Regions from separate parts of the Kribbella sp. CA-247076 genome, predicted to be linked through region 2. Evidence: riboswitches for the same ligand, from Rfam matches in the RefSeq annotation. Region 2 holds a riboswitch; the other holds the start of a gene.
What was found. A riboswitch is a leader RNA that binds a small molecule or an ion and turns the genes downstream of it on or off. The one in region 2 is predicted to bind ZMP and ZTP.

Region 1 (7,559 bases), 140 kb from region 2:
ACGCGCTCGGCGCGCGGGCGTTCAACGTGCCGCTGGACGACATCGACTACAACACCTGGCACTGCCCGGAGGACCGGGAGAAGTACGGCACCGGCGGGGGAGCGGCCGGCCAGGCGCAGAGCGAGTTGCTGAACCGGATCCAGCGTGAATGGGTCGCGTCGAAGCCCGACCTGGCCCCGCTGCAGATGGTCCCGACCGAGTACTACAACGTGACCGAGACGCCGTACAAGAAGGCGTTGCGGGAGCAGCTCGACGGCGCGGTGGTCGTGCACTGGACCGGGATCGGCGTCGTCCCGCGCACGATCACGACCGCACAAGCGGCCGAGGCGAAGGCGGTGTTCGGGCACGACATCCTGATCTGGGACAACTACCCGGTCAACGACTACGCGGCCGGGCGCCTGCTGCTCGCCGACTACAGCGGCCGGGAGCCGGGGATCGCCGAGCACGTCGCCGGCGTGATCTCGAACCCGATGAACCAGGCCGCGGTCAGCAAGCTCGCGCTGTACTCGTTCGCCGAGCTCGGCTGGAACCCGGCGACGTACGACGAGCAGGCGTCCTGGCACCGCGCCATCGCCGAGCGCGCCGGCGGAGACCGCGCGACGATCGCCGCGCTGGACGTGTTCGCCGACCTGAACACCTACGACTCGACGCTGCATCCGGAGAGTGCGCCGGTGCTGGCCGCTCGCACGGCCGCGTTCTGGGACACGTGGCGGGCCGGGCACGAGGACCGCGCGATCAAGCAGCTCCGGCCGTACTTCGAGGCGATCGAGCGGGCCCCCGGGCAGATCAGGCGCGGTGTGGACGACCCCGCGTTCGCGGACGAGGCCAAGGCCTGGCTCGACGCGACCGTGCTCTGGGGTGAGGCGCTCCAGCGATCGCTGCGCCTGCTCGACGAAGTAGCCGAGGGCAACGGTGCGGCCGCCTGGAAGAGCAGGCAACGGATCGACGAGCTGGTCACCCGGGCGAAGGCGATCCGTGACGTCCGCCTGCCGCACGCCAACACCTACCCGCGGATCGGCGAAGGCGTCGCCGACGCGTTCCTGACCGAGGCCGGCCGGATCCACGACCAGTGGATGGGCCTGGAGCCCGGCCGTACGGCGTCCAGCTCACTGGGCACGTACGCCGACAACGTCCCCGCTCGGATGATCGACGGGGACGAGTCGACGTTCTTCTGGAGCAACGGCGCGCCCACGGCCGGGGACGAGATCCGGGTCGACCTCGGCGCACCACGGGCGATCGGCGACCTCGCCGTACTGATGGGGAAGCCGGGCAGTCCGCAGGACTTCATCCACTCCGGCGTGCTGGAGTACTCGACCGACGGTTCGAGCTGGACCGAGCTCACCCGGGCGACGACGGCCGAGGTGCGCTTCACCGCCGACGTGACGGCACGGTACGTGCGCTACCGCGCGCTGGCCGACAACCCGTCGTACTGGCTGGTGGTCCGGGAGTTCACGGTCGAGGTGACGGACGGCTCCGAGCTGGTGCTCACAGCAACGGGTACGCCGGCGCCGGCGGAAGGCTCGGCGTTGGCGGACGCCGTGGACCACGACGTGTCGACCGCGTACCGAGCGGCTACGGCGCCCGGCGAGGGTGACGCGCTGGTCGTCACCCTGTCGAGCCCGCGCACGCTGGACCGGATCACGGTGCTGCAGGCGGCTGCCGCAGCCGGGCGGCTCGAGGTGAAGACCGCGGCCGGATGGCAGCAGGCCGGCAAGGTGCACGCTGCCTACACCGAGGTCGCCGTTCCCAAGACCGAGGTGGAGGCGATCCGGATCAGCTGGGCGGCGGGCGCCGTACCTCCGCAGGTGCACGAGGTGATCCCTCGCACGGTCGTCAAATAGGTTGCCGGGAGGCGGACAGGGCTTCACGATGGGCCGGTGCTTAGCGACCACTGGCCACTGCGCCACCTCACCCTGACCACCGACCGCCTGGTCCTGCGCCTGCCGGACGAGGAGGAGCTCGCTGCGCTCGCCGACGTGGCCGCCGCCGGTGTCCACAAGCCGGGGGAGCAGCCGTTCCTCCGGGCGTGGACCAACGGGACGCCCGAAGAGCGCGGCCGGCACGTGGTGCAGGCGTTCTGGGGCTCGATGTCCTCCTGGAGGCCGGACGACTGGGAGATGCCGCTGGGCGTGTTCCGGGACGGGACGCCGATCGGCATCGTCGCGCTGCGTGGCTGGGACTTCGCGATCCTGCGCGAGGTGAAGACCTGGTCGTGGCTGGGGCTGGAGTACCACGGCCAGGGGTACGGGACCGAGGCGCGCCGGGCCTTGCTGCACCTCGCGTTCGAGGAACTGGGCGCGGAGGCCGCGCTGACCGAGGTCTTCCAGGACAACGCCGGCTCGCAGGGCGTGTCCCGGAAGCTCGGCTACCGGCCGGACGGGATCTCGGTGGACGTGCTGCACGGTCGCCCGGTGATCTCGGACCGCCTCCGGCTGACCCGCGCGGACTGGAAGCCGGCCGGAAAGGTCGAGATCACCGGCCTGGAGAAATGCCGCTCGTTCTTCATCAGCTGAGCCATCGCCTAGGCTGGTGGGCGGACCGCGACTGGCGTTGAGGTGGAGGACCACCGGGGAACGGTCTGCCGGAGAATCCGGCCTCGCCGCGCGCCTGGGCACCTCAGCCGATGCCCGAAGGAGCGCGCCGCCATGACCAACCTGATGATCGGGACCGACCTCGCCGCCGAGATCATGGCCGAGGCCGCGGAACGGGCCCGGGTACTGCGGGAGCGGACCGGCGTCCAGCCGTGCCTCGCGACTGTGCTCGTGGGTGACGATCCAGCGTCGGCGACGTACGTGCGGATGAAGCAGAACCGCTCGAAGAAGGCCGGGATCGCCTCTCGCAGTGTGGTGCTGGCCGCGGAGACGACGACCGCCGAACTGGTCGCCGTGGTGCACGAGCTTTCGAACGACCCCGCCGTGCACGGGATCCTGCTGCAGCACCCGGTGCCGGCGCAGATCGACGAGCGGGCCGCGTTCGAGGCGATCGACCCGGCCAAGGACGTGGACGGGGTCACGATGCACGCGTTCGCCGCGATGGCGTTCGGTGAGCCCGGGTTCCGCTCGTGCACCCCGGGCGGCATCCTCCGGCTGCTGGAGGCGTACGACGTACCGATCGCCGGTGCGCACGCGGTCGTGATCGGCCGCAGCCCGATCCTCGGCAAGCCGGCCGGGATGTTGCTGCTGGCATCGAACGCGACGGTCACCTACACGCACTCGCGGACCACGAACCTGCCCGGGATCGTCCGGACGGCGGACATCGTGGTGGCCGCGGTCGGCAAGCCGAACTTCGTCCGCGGCGACTGGCTGAAGCCCGGCGCGGTCGTGGTCGACGCCGGCTACAACGAGGGCAACGTCGGGGACGTCCACTTCGACGAGGCGGCCGCGGTGGCGAGTCTGATCACGCCGGTCCCGGGCGGGGTCGGGCCGATGACGATCGCGCTGCTGCTGGAGCAGACCGTCGCGGCGGCGCAGGCACAATCCGAGACGGCTGTCCACTCTCTGACTACTCTGACCTAGGGTTGGGGGTAGGCGAACGCGAGGAGGCAGGCACGTGGCGGTACGGGCGATCCGGGGTGCCACCCAGTTGGAGGTGGACGAGCGCGAGCACCTGCTCGAGCGGTCCGCCGAGCTGGTGAAGGCGGTCCTGGAAGCGAACGATCTGGACCGTGAGGACCTGATCAGCATCCTGTTCACCGTCACGCCGGACCTGCACTCGGAGTTCCCCGCCGTCGCCGGCCGGCAGATCGGGCTGACCGACGTACCGCTGATGTGCATGCAGGAGATCGACGTCCCGCACGCGCTGCCGCGGGTGGTCCGGATGATGGTGCACGCCGAGTCGTCGCGGTCGCGGGAGAAGATCCAGCACGTCTACCTGCACGGCGCGGTCGCTCTGCGTCCCGACCTGACAGGCGCCCAGTGACCGAGCTGCGCGGTCCGGTCCGGATCGTCGGCGCCGGACTCATCGGTACGTCGATCGGCCTGGCGCTGGCCCGGCTGGGCGTGGTGGTGGAGCTGGTCGACGCCGACCCGGACAACGCGCTGATGGCCGAGCGGATCGGGGCCGGCTCCCGGCTGGTCCAGCTGGAGCCGCAGCTCGTCGTGGTCGCCGTACCGCCGGATCACGTCGGCGAAGTGGTCGCCGAGCAGCTTGAGCAGACCGACGCGATCGTCACCGACGCGGCCAGCGTCAAGTCGAAGCCGCTCGCCGACGCCGCCCGGCTGACCAAGGACCTCAGCCGGTACGTCGGCAGTCACCCGATGGCCGGCTCCGAGCGGAACGGCCCGCTCGCGGCCCGCGCCGACCTGTTCGACGGCGCGACCTGGGCGATCACCCCGCACGAGACCAGTGCGCCGGAGGCGGTCGAGCTCGTCCGTCGGCTGGCCGAGGCCTCCGGTGCGCGGACCGTCCAGCTGTCGGTCGAGGACCACGACCTCGCGGTCGCCCGGGTCTCGCACCTGCCGCACCTGATGTCGGCGCTGGCCGCCGGCACGCTGGTGGACGCGCCGCACTCGCACCTGCAGCTGTCCGGTCAGGGCGTCCGGGACGTGACCCGGATCGCGGCCGGCGACCCGAAGCTGTGGACCCAGATCGTGTCGGCGAACTCGGCCGCGCTGACCGGCCTGCTGGAGCAGATCCGCGGCGAGCTGGACCGCGTTCTCGTTGCTCTGGGCAAGGAAGAGGCCGCCGACGAGCTGACCACGATCCTCGGTCAGGGGGTCTCGGGTGCGGTCCGGGTGCCGGGCAAGCACGGCGCGCCGCACATCGACCTGGTCACCGTGCTGGTCACCATCCCCGACCGGCCGGGACAGCTGGCGCGGCTGTTCGCGGACGCGGCCGAGTCCGGCGCGAACGTCGAGGACCTGCGGATCGACCACAGCCCGGGCCGCCCGGTCGGTGAGGTCGAGCTGGCGGTCAAGCCCGGCTCGGTCGACCAGTTGGTCGAGGTCCTGACCGAGCGCGGCTGGGTGGTGCACCGGTAGGCGCCGGGAGTGTCCCCGGCCGGAGGTAATCTCTGGGCCATGATCATCGCTGTGGACGGCCCGAGCGGGTCCGGTAAGTCGAGCACGGCCCGGGGCGTCGCCACCCGGCTCGGACTGCGGTACCTCGACACCGGTGCGACGTACCGAGCGGTGACCTGGTCGGCCCTCGAGCACGGTCTCGACCTGGACGACACGGCCGTCGTCGCGCAGCGTGCGCGGGAGCTGCGGCTGGAGATCAGCACGAATCCCACGGACCAGTACGTGATCGCCGACGACGTCGACGTGACGACCGCGATCCGGGAGCCGCGGATCAGCGAGAGCGTCAGCAAGATCGCCACCAACCTGGACGTCCGCAAGGAGCTGATCCGGCGGCAGCGGGCCATCATCGACGACGCCCAGCCGACCGGCGGGATCGTGGTCGAGGGCCGCGACATCGCCACCGTGGTCGCGACCGACGCCGAGCTGAAGGTGCACCTGACCGCCGACCAGGACGCCCGGATGGCGCGGCGCGGGGCCGAGCTGACCGCCGGCGCGGTCACCGCCGACCAGTTGCGCGACCAGATCGTCCGGCGGGACGCCGACGACGCGACCGTCTCGCAGTTCCTGGTCGCCTCGGACGGCGCCGTCACCGTCGACTCGACCCATCTGTCCCTGGAGGAGGTCGTCGACGTGATCAGCCGACTCGCGAAGGAGGCCGAGGCCGCTCCGCGCCATCGGGAGTCATGACTGTACTGATGCCACGCCTCCGGCGCGGCGGGTCATGGGGCTTTGACTCCCGGCCTTCCCTCGTCGCTCCGGTCGCTTCGCTCCCTGCGCTCCTCAGTCCAGGCCGGGAGGCCCCATGACCGCTGAATTGACCGGGCACCTGGAGCTGCCCCGCACCGACGACCTGCCCCGGCTGCCGTACCTTTTCGCGCTGCCGGCCCGCGGACTCGCGAAACCCTACTTCCGCCGCAGGTACCGGCTGACGATCTACCACGAGGAACTCTTCCCGCGGACCGGGCCGGTGCTGATGACGCCGAACCATCTCAGCCTGCTCGACGGGCCGCTGCTCGGCGCGATCGCACCCCGGATGCTGCACCAGCTCGGGAAGATCGAGGCGTTCGGCGGGCTCCAGGGCCGGTTCCTGCGGCGGATCGGCCAGATCCCGATCGACCGGTCGGCGTACGACGTCCGCGCGGTCCGGCAGTCGATCCAGGTGCTCCGCGACGGCCGGGTGCTGAACATCTATCCGGAAGGGACCCGGGGGACCGGCGACTTCAGCCGGATCCGGACCGGCGTCGCCTACCTGGCCATGGTGACCGGCGCGCCGATCCTGCCGGTCGCGCTGCTCGGGACCCGGCTGCCGCACGGCGACGTCGAGCGATTCCCGCCCGCGGGGAGCCGGGTGGACGTGGTCTACGGCGAGCCGTTCACCATCGACCGCGTACCCTTTCCTCGGAGGCACTCCGACGTACGAGCGGTTGCCGACCAGATCGGCGACGTGCTGCGGGCCCATGTCAGGGCGGCCGTCGAGGAAACCGGCCACCCGCTCCCGGGCGCGCCAGACACGAAGGATCCTGATGAGTGACCTGCCCACCGGCTACGACTATGCCGAGCCAACCCACGACCGCGAGGACACCGGCCCGCTGCCAGTGCTCGCGATCGTGGGCCGGCCGAACGTGGGCAAGTCCACGCTGGTGAACCGCATCATCGGCCGCCGCGAGGCCGTCGTCGAGGACACCCCGGGCGTCACCCGGGACCGCGTGTCGTACGACGCCAACTGGGCCGGCCGCGGCTTCACCGTGGTCGACACCGGCGGCTGGGACCCGGACGCCGTCGGCATGGCCGCGCTGGTCGCGGCCCAGGCTGAGGTCGCCATCAACGCCGCCGACGCGGTGCTGTTCGTGGTGGACGCGACCGTCGGGATCACCGATGCCGACGAGGCCGTCGTCCGCGTCCTGCGGAAGTCCGGCAAGCCGGTCGTGCTGGCCGCCAACAAGGTGGACGACCAGCGGATCGAGTCCGAGGCGATGAACCTGTGGAGCCTCGGCATCGGCGAGCCGTTCCCGGTGTCGGCGATGCACGGCCGGGGGACCGGCGACCTGCTGGACGCGGTCCTGGCCGCGCTGCCCGAGGCGCCGCCGGAGCGCGACGGCGAGGCCGGCGGGCCGCGCCGGGTCGCCATCGTCGGCAAGCCGAACGTCGGCAAGTCCTCGCTGCTGAACAAGGTCGCCAAGGAGGACCGGGTCGTCGTCAGCGACGTGGCCGGCACCACGGTCGACCCGGTGGACGAGCTGATCACGCTCGGCGGCAAGGAGTGGCGGTTCATCGACACCGCCGGCATCCGCCGCAAGGTGAAGAACGCCCAGGGCCACGAGTACTACGCCTCCCTGCGGACCAACGCGGCCATCGAGCGGGCCGAGGTCGTGGTGGTCGTGATCGACGCGTCCGAGACCATGTCCGAGCAGGACCTGCGGATCATGAACGCGGTCGAGGAGGCCGGCAAGGCGCTGGTGATCGCGTACAACAAGTGGGACCTGGTCGACGAGGACCGGCGCTACTACCTCGAGCGCGAGATCGACCGCGACCTGGTCCAGT
Region 2 (7,559 bases):
CTCGCCGGGATGGGGATGACCGAGAAGCAGGGCGGATCGGACGTCCGGGCCAACCTGACCACCGCGACGCCGACCGGGAGCGACGGCGAGTACCAGCTGAACGGGCACAAGTGGTTCTGCTCGGCGCCCCAGGTCGACGTGTTCCTCGTGCTGGCGCAGGCGCCGGAGGGGCTGAGCTGCTTCGTCGTACCGCGGGTGCTTGCCGACGGCAACCGGAACGCGTTCGCCCTGCAGCGGTTGAAGGACAAGCTCGGCAACCGGTCGAACGCGTCCAGCGAGGTCGAGTTCCACGGCACCGTCGGCTACCGGCTGGGTGACGAGGGCGCCGGGGTCCGCACCATCATCGAGATGGTCGCCGCCACCCGCCTCGACTGCGTCCTCGGCTCGGCTGCCCTCCAGCGCCGGGCCCTGGTCGAGGCGGTCTGGCACGCCCGGCACCGCTCCGCCTTCGGCAGCCTGCTCGCCGACAAACCCGCCATGCAGAACGTCCTCGCCGACCTCGCCATCGAGAGCGAGTCGGCAACAGCCCTCGCCATGCGTCTCGCCGCCGCCGTCGACGCCTCCCTCGGCCAAGGCGCCGGCGCCGAGGTGGGCGCCGGCGGGAGAAGCGCGGAGCAGGAAGCGGCCTTCCGGCGGATCGCCCTACCGTTGGCGAAATTCTGGGTGTGCAAGCGGACGCCGTTCATGGTGGCCGAGGCGCTGGAGTGTCTGGGTGGGAACGGGTTCGTGGAGGAGTCCGGGATGCCGTTGCTGTTCCGGGAGTCCCCGTTGAACTCGATCTGGGAAGGCTCCGGGAACGTCAACGCCCTGGACGTGTTGCGGGCGCTCCGGCGACCCGAGTCCCTGGAGGCCTGGCTCACCGAACTGGCCACGGTGCAGGGCGCCGACCAGCGGCTCGACACCGCGGTGAACGACGTACTGCAAGCGCTTGCTGACATCGACGGAGCCGAGGCCGGCGCCCGCCGGCTGGCCGCGCGGATGGCGTTGTGCCTGCAGGCTTCCTTGCTGCTCAGGCACTCGACCCCGGCCGTCGCGGACGCCTTCGTGGCCTCCCGGCTGGCGGGCGACTGGGGTGGTGTGTTCGGCACGCTCCCCCGCACCACCCCCTTCACCCCCATCCTCAACCGTTCATTCGTCGCCTTTTGACGCTCGGCCGGCTGCCGGTCCGGCCGTGCGTCAAAAGGCGACGAATGAACGGTAAGGTGAGCGCGTCGCGACTGGCGCGCTGAGGTGGAGAACCACCGGGGAGCGAAGACCGTCGGCACCGTGCGCCTGGGTGCCTTCGACCCACTGCAACCGCAGGAGAGACACCATGACTCAACCCTTCGACGCCGCCGCCGCGTCCGCCGCGTACCGCAACGCGCTCGAGGTGATCGCCGCGGTCGAGCCGACCATCGCCGGCGCGATCAGGTCCGAGCTGGCCGACCAGCGCTCCTCGCTGAAGCTGATCGCGAGCGAGAACTACGCCTCCCCCGCCACCTTGCTGACGATGGGCAACTGGCTGTCCGACAAGTACGCCGAGGGCACCATCGGCCACCGCTTCTACGCCGGCTGCCAGAACATCGACACCGTCGAGCAGGCCGCGGCCGACCACGCGAAGGCGCTGTTCGACGCCCCGCACGCCTACGTCCAGCCGCACTCCGGCATCGACGCGAACCTGGTCGCCTTCTGGGCGATCCTGGCCCAGCGGATCGAGTCGCCGGCGCTGGCCGAGGCCGGCGCCAAGCACGTCAACGACCTGACCGAGGAGGACTGGACCAAGCTCCGCAAGGCGCTCGGCGACCAGAGGATGCTCGGCATGTCGCTGGACGCCGGTGGTCACCTGACGCACGGTTTCCGGCCGAACATCTCCGGCAAGATGTTCAACCAGCACTCCTACGGCACCGACCCGGAGACCGGGCTGCTGGACTACGACGAGGTCGCGCGGAAGGCCCGCGAGTTCAAGCCGCTGATCCTGATCGCGGGCTACTCGGCGTACCCGCGGAAGATCAACTTCGCCACGATGCGCGAGATCGCCGACGAGGTCGGCGCGACCCTGATGGTCGACATGGCGCACTTCGCCGGCCTGGTCGCGGGCAAGGTCTTCACCGGTGACTTCGACCCGGTGCCGCACGCGCACGTCACGACGACCACCACGCACAAGTCGCTCCGCGGGCCGCGCGGCGGCCTGGTGCTGTGCCAGCCGGAGTACGCCGACTCCGTCGACCGCGGCTGCCCGATGGTGCTCGGCGGCCCGCTCAGCCAGACGATGGCGGCGAAGGCGGTCGCGCTGGCCGAGGCCCGGCAGCCGTCGTTCCAGGAGTACGCGCAAGCGGTCGCCAACAATGCGGTCACGCTCGCCGACGGCCTGATGAAGCGCGGCGTCAAGCTGGTCACCGACGGCACCGAGAACCACCTCGTCCTGCTCGACGTCTCGTCGTACGGGATCACCGGCCGGCAGGCCGAGTCGGCGCTGCTGGACGCGGGCATCGTGACCAACCGGAACGCCGTACCGCGGGACCCGAACGGCGCCTGGTACACCTCCGGCGTCCGGATCGGTACGCCGGCGCTGACCACCCGCGGCTTCGGGGCCGACGAGTTCGACCGGGTCGCCGAGCTGATCGTCGACGTGCTGTCCTCGACCACGCCGACCACGACCTCGGCCGGCGCGCCGTCGAAGGCGAAGTACGTCCTGGCCGACGGCGTCGCCGACAAGACCAAGGCAGCCTCCGCCGAGCTGCTCGACAAGCACCCGCTCTACCCGGGCCTCGAGCTGAGCTGACGCCCGACCGCCGCGCCGGCCGAGTCACCACGGCTCAGCCGGCCGGCGGTCGCCGCTGCCGGGCGGCGGGGAACCGGACGAGCAGGTCCTCGACGCGTTCGAGGCGGCCCTGTTGCCGGTGGGTCTCCCAGTCCTCGACCGCAAGCACGCCGTCGATCAGGTCGAGCGCCTCGGCGAGCTCCTCGTCCCGGAACGGATTGGACATGCCGAGGCGGTCCCCCATCGCCTCCTCCGCGCCGAACAGGTGCGCGGCACCGACGGGGTCGCCGTCGCGGAGCAGGATGTTCATCACCGTGTTGGCGAACGCCATCGTCAGGCTCGGGTTGCCGAGCGCAACCACCGTGCCGACCAGGCCGCCCGCCAGCGAGGTCGCCTCATCCAGGCGATCCGTCGTCGCCAGCAGGTAGGCCAGGTTCTGCCCCTGTACGGCGGCCTCGTGGACGTCACCGAGGCCGTCGAGGATCGCCCGCGACTCCCGCATCAACGCCTCGGCGCGATCGAGCCGGCCCAGTCGCTCCTCCATTCCGCCGAGGTTCCCGAGCACCCGGGCGAGGCTGCCCTTGTCGTCGAGTCCACGGTGCAGATCGAGGGCCTCCGCCAACGTGTCGCGGGCCGCCTCGACGTCTCCGGCGGCGCCTTGTGCGGTCCCCAGGAGGCTGAGCGCGAGCGCCTCCTCGGATCGATCCCCGACCGTCCGTGCCATCGCGAGTCCACGGCCGGCTACCTCGTGGGCGCTGTCGATCTCGCCTTGCAGCAGGAGGAGGTTTCCGAGCGCTCGCAGGCACGCGGCGAGGTGTCGCGACGGTGTTCCGGCGGCCCGCTCGACGACGCGTTCGGACCACCGGCGGCCTTCGGCGACGTACCCGGTTACCACCCAGATCCAGCTGAGGGCCGCGCACAGCCGGACCCCGATGGCGGCATCCCCGGCGTGATCATCATCGGCCGGCACCGCCCAGGCCAGGGCCGCGCGGAAGTTGTCGATCTCCGTCCTGGCCACCTCGTGACTGGTCCAGGTGGTCGACTCGCGCACCGCTTGCAGGTGCTCCGCAACCTCGAGGAAGTAGTGGGCGTGCGCCCGGCGAGTGGCCTCCACCTCGCCGGCGGTCCGCAACTCGTCGTCGGCGTACTGGGCGATCGTCCGCAGCAGCGACACTCTCGGCTCGCCGTCCGGGCCGTCGGCGACCTTCACCAGGCTGGCGTCGTCGAGCTCCGAGATCACCTCGAGCGGGTCGACCTGCTCCGAGGAGCCGACGGCGACGGCCGCGACCGCGTCGAGGTCGGCGCCGCCGGAGAAGACCGCAAGCCGACGGAAGACGCCACGCTGCGCCGGACTCAGCAGACGGTAGGACCAGGCGATGGTCTCGCGGAGGGTCCGCTGCCGCTCTGGTGTCACCGTGCTCCGCGACTCGACGTCGAGACCCGGCCCGATCCGGCCGAGCAGCGCCCTGGCGGTCAGCACCTTGATTCGGGTCGCACACAGCTCGATGGCGAGCGGCAGTCCGTCGAGCCGTCGGCAGATGGCGACCACGTCGTCGACGTTGTCGTCGGTCAGGGCGAAGTCCGGACGCACGGCCCGGGCCCGCTCGACGAAGAGCTGCACGGCCGGGGACTGACCGGCCGCCGCGACGCTCGAGTCGGCCGGCAGCGCGAGCGGACCGAGCGGGTACTGGCGTTCGGCGACGAGCCCGATCGGCCGCCGCGACGTCGCGATGACACCGACCCCGGGCGCCGCTTCGAGAATCGGGCCGACGACCCGCTCCGCGCCGTCGACCTGCTCCAGGTTGTCGAGGACCAGCAGCAGCGAACGGCGTGCCAGCTGGGCGAGCACCCGCTCGGGCTTGCGCTCTCTCGGCGCGAGGTCGAGCACCTCCGCGATCGACGTCCACATCACCGACTCGGTGGTCACGGCCGCGAGCGGAACGAAGTACACCCCGTTCCCGAACCCGGCGGAGAGGCGCCCGGCCGCCGCAACGGCCAGCCGGGTCTTGCCCGCACCACCAGGTCCGGTCAGCGTCACCAGGCGGACGTCCGGTGCACGGAAGATCTCACTCAACCGCGCCTGGTCCTCGTCCCGGCCGATCAGCGGGGTCGCGGACGCCGGCAGGCTGGTCGCCGTACCGACGGTCCGCAGCGGCGGGAAGTCCTCGCGGAGCCCGGCGACCGCCAGCTGGTAGAGCTGCTCCGCCTCGGGGATGTCCTTCAGGTGGTGTACGCCGAGGTCCCGCAACGTGACACCGTCCGGGAACGCGCCGCGGACGAGGCCGGCGGTCACCGCCGAGATCACCACCTGACCGCCGTGCGCGGCCGCGGCGATCCGGGCGGCCAGGTGGACGTCCATGCCCCAGTAGTCACCGTCCAGGACGCCGGGCGTGCCCGTGTGAACGCCCATCCGCACGCGCAGCGGTTCGCCCTCGGGCCAGTCGTGGTCGTCGAGGCGCCGCTGCCCCGTGACCGCGGCCTGGATCGCCTCGGCGGCCGAGCGGAAGACGACGAAGAAGCTGTCGCCCTCGGTCGACATCTCCGTACCGCCCGTGGCCGCCCACACGCTCCGCAGGATGCGGCGGTGATCGTCCAGCACCTCGACGTACCGGCTCCCCAACCTGGTGAGCAGCGCGGTCGACCCCTCGATGTCGGAGAACAGCATCGAGACCGTTCCCGTCGGCACCCCGCCCATGCTCCACCCCCGTCCCCCGAGCAGTATCGCTCAGCGGCTCGCCGGGGCCCACGAACCAGGACTCCGGTGACCGTGCCGACGTCAATGTGAGCCATCTCTCGGTCGTGCGCCCAGGGCTCTTCAGAACGGGCCGGGCCGCTCGACTTGGTCGCATGGTGAGATCAGGTCTCACGATGCAGGATAGGGAGTTGATTTGTCACGGTTCGGCGCTGAGGCTTATCACCATGCTCGCTGCCCGCTCCACTCATCTCGTAGGTCGGATTCACGTCGACCTCGGGCGGATGCGCAGCGCCATCTGTTGTCCTTCGATGTTCTGACAGCCACCCTGCCGGGCCAATGACGGCCCCCTGATCACCCCCGATCACCGCTGGGTGCGCACCGCGGAACGCATCGAACCGACGACGCTTCGATCCCGCAGCCCGCGGACGCACCTGTCACGAGGACAAGGACACCCCTCCGGATGACTGGCGTCACGTCTGCTCCCCGCAAACCCGCCCGCCCGCGCAAGGGCAAGGGCGAAGGTCAGTGGGCGCTCGGGTACCGCGAGCCGCTGAACAAGAACGAGGAGAACAAGAAGAACGACGACGGCCTCAACGTCCGGGCCCGGATCGAGAACGTCTACGCGCACCGCGGCTTCGACTCGATCGACCCCGCCGACCTGCGCGGCCGCTTCCGCTGGTGGGGGCTGTACACCCAGCGCAAGCCCGGGATCGACGGCGGCAAGACCGCGACCCTGGAGCCGGAGGAGCTGGACGACCGCTACTTCATGCTCCGGGTCCGGATCGAGGGCGGCCAGCTCAGCACCGAGCAGCTTCGGGTGATCGCCGAGGTCTCCAGCACGTACGCGCGCGACACCGCCGACATCACCGACCGGCAGAACATCCAGCTGCACTGGATCCGGGTCGAGGACGTGCCGGCCATCTGGCAGAAGCTCGAGGCCGTCGGGCTCTACACCACCGAGGCCTGCGGCGACGTGCCGCGGGTCGTCATCGCCAGCCCGGTCGCCGGCATCGCGGCGGACGAGATCATCGATCCGACACCGGCGATCGACGACATCGTCGAGAAGTACATCGGCTCGACCGAGTTCTCCAACCTGCCGCGGAAGTTCAAGACCGCGCTCACCGGTCACCCGTCGCACGACGTCGTACCCGAGGTCAACGACATCGCGTTCGTCGGCGTCGTACACCCCGAGCACGGGCCCGGATTCGACCTGTGGGTCGGCGGTGGGCTGTCCACCAACCCGATGCTCGCGCAGCGGCTCGGCACCTGGATCCCGCTCGAGGAGGTGCACGAGGCGTGGTGGGGCGTCACCAGCATCTTCCGCGACTACGGCTACCGCCGCCTGCGGAACCGGGCCCGGCTGAAGTTCCTGGTCGCGGACTGGGGCGTGGAGAAGTTCCGGGAGGTGCTCGAGGAGAAGTACCTCAAGCGCAAGCTGATCGACGGACCGGCGCCCGAGGTGCCCGCCGTCCAGGGCGACCACGTGGGCGTCTACCAGCAGAAGGACGGCCGGTACTACGTGGGCGTGGCGCCCGTGGTCGGCCGGGTGTCCGGCAGTTCGCTGGCGAAGGTGGCCGACGTCGTCGCCGCGCACGGATCGGACCGGATCCGCACCACCGCCCAGCAGAAGCTGATCGTGCTGGACGTCGAGGAGTCGCAGGTCGAATCGCTCGTCCAGCAGCTCGACGAGCTCGGCTACCAGGCCCGGCCGTCGGCCTGGCGGCGGAACACCATGGCCTGCACCGGCATCGAGTTCTGCAAGCTGGCGATCGTCGAGACCAAGGCCCGCGCGGCCGAGCTGATCAGTGAGCTGGAGCAGCGGATCCCTGAGCTCGACGTGCCGATCACGGTGAACGTCAACGGCTGCCCGAACTCCTGCGCCCGGATCCAGGTGGCCGACATCGGCCTCAAGGGTCAGCTGGTCCGCGACGAGAACGGCGACCAGGTGCCCGGGTACCAGGTCCACCTCGGCGGCGGCCTCGGGCTGGACGCCGGCTTCGGCCGCAAGCTGCGCGGCCACAAGGTTACCTCGGCCGGCCTGGCCGACTACGTCGAACGCGTCACCCAGAACTACCTGAAGGAGCGCAACGAGGGCGAGCGCTTCGCCCAGTGGGTCGTCCGAGC

Region 1: linked by a shared signal. The riboswitch ahead of ACQPYZ_RS19455 (bifunctional 5,10-methylenetetrahydrofolate dehydrogenase/5,10-methenyltetrahydrofolate cyclohydrolase) and the one ahead of ACQPYZ_RS18815 (glycine hydroxymethyltransferase) in region 2 are both predicted to bind ZMP and ZTP.

Annotation. Positions count from the first base shown of each region.
Region 1 covers NZ_CP192051.1:4,102,704-4,110,262, reverse strand. Annotated here, with positions in the region: gene ACQPYZ_RS19465 (beta-N-acetylglucosaminidase domain-containing protein) at 1-1,841, shown strand, start outside; gene ACQPYZ_RS19460 (GNAT family N-acetyltransferase) at 1,878-2,513, shown strand; ZMP/ZTP riboswitch at 2,531-2,620, shown strand; gene ACQPYZ_RS19455 (bifunctional 5,10-methylenetetrahydrofolate dehydrogenase/5,10-methenyltetrahydrofolate cyclohydrolase) at 2,646-3,515, shown strand; gene aroH (chorismate mutase) at 3,550-3,918, shown strand; gene ACQPYZ_RS19445 (prephenate dehydrogenase) at 3,915-4,979, shown strand; gene cmk ((d)CMP kinase) at 5,019-5,705, shown strand; gene ACQPYZ_RS19435 (lysophospholipid acyltransferase family protein) at 5,821-6,549, shown strand; gene der (ribosome biogenesis GTPase Der) at 6,542-7,559, shown strand, end outside.
Region 2 covers NZ_CP192051.1:3,961,914-3,969,472, forward strand. Annotated here, with positions in the region: gene ACQPYZ_RS18810 (acyl-CoA dehydrogenase family protein) at 1-1,146, shown strand, start outside; ZMP/ZTP riboswitch at 1,204-1,285, shown strand; gene ACQPYZ_RS18815 (glycine hydroxymethyltransferase) at 1,313-2,761, shown strand; gene ACQPYZ_RS18820 (ATP-binding protein) at 2,796-5,426, opposite strand; gene ACQPYZ_RS18825 (nitrite/sulfite reductase) at 5,896-7,559, shown strand, end outside.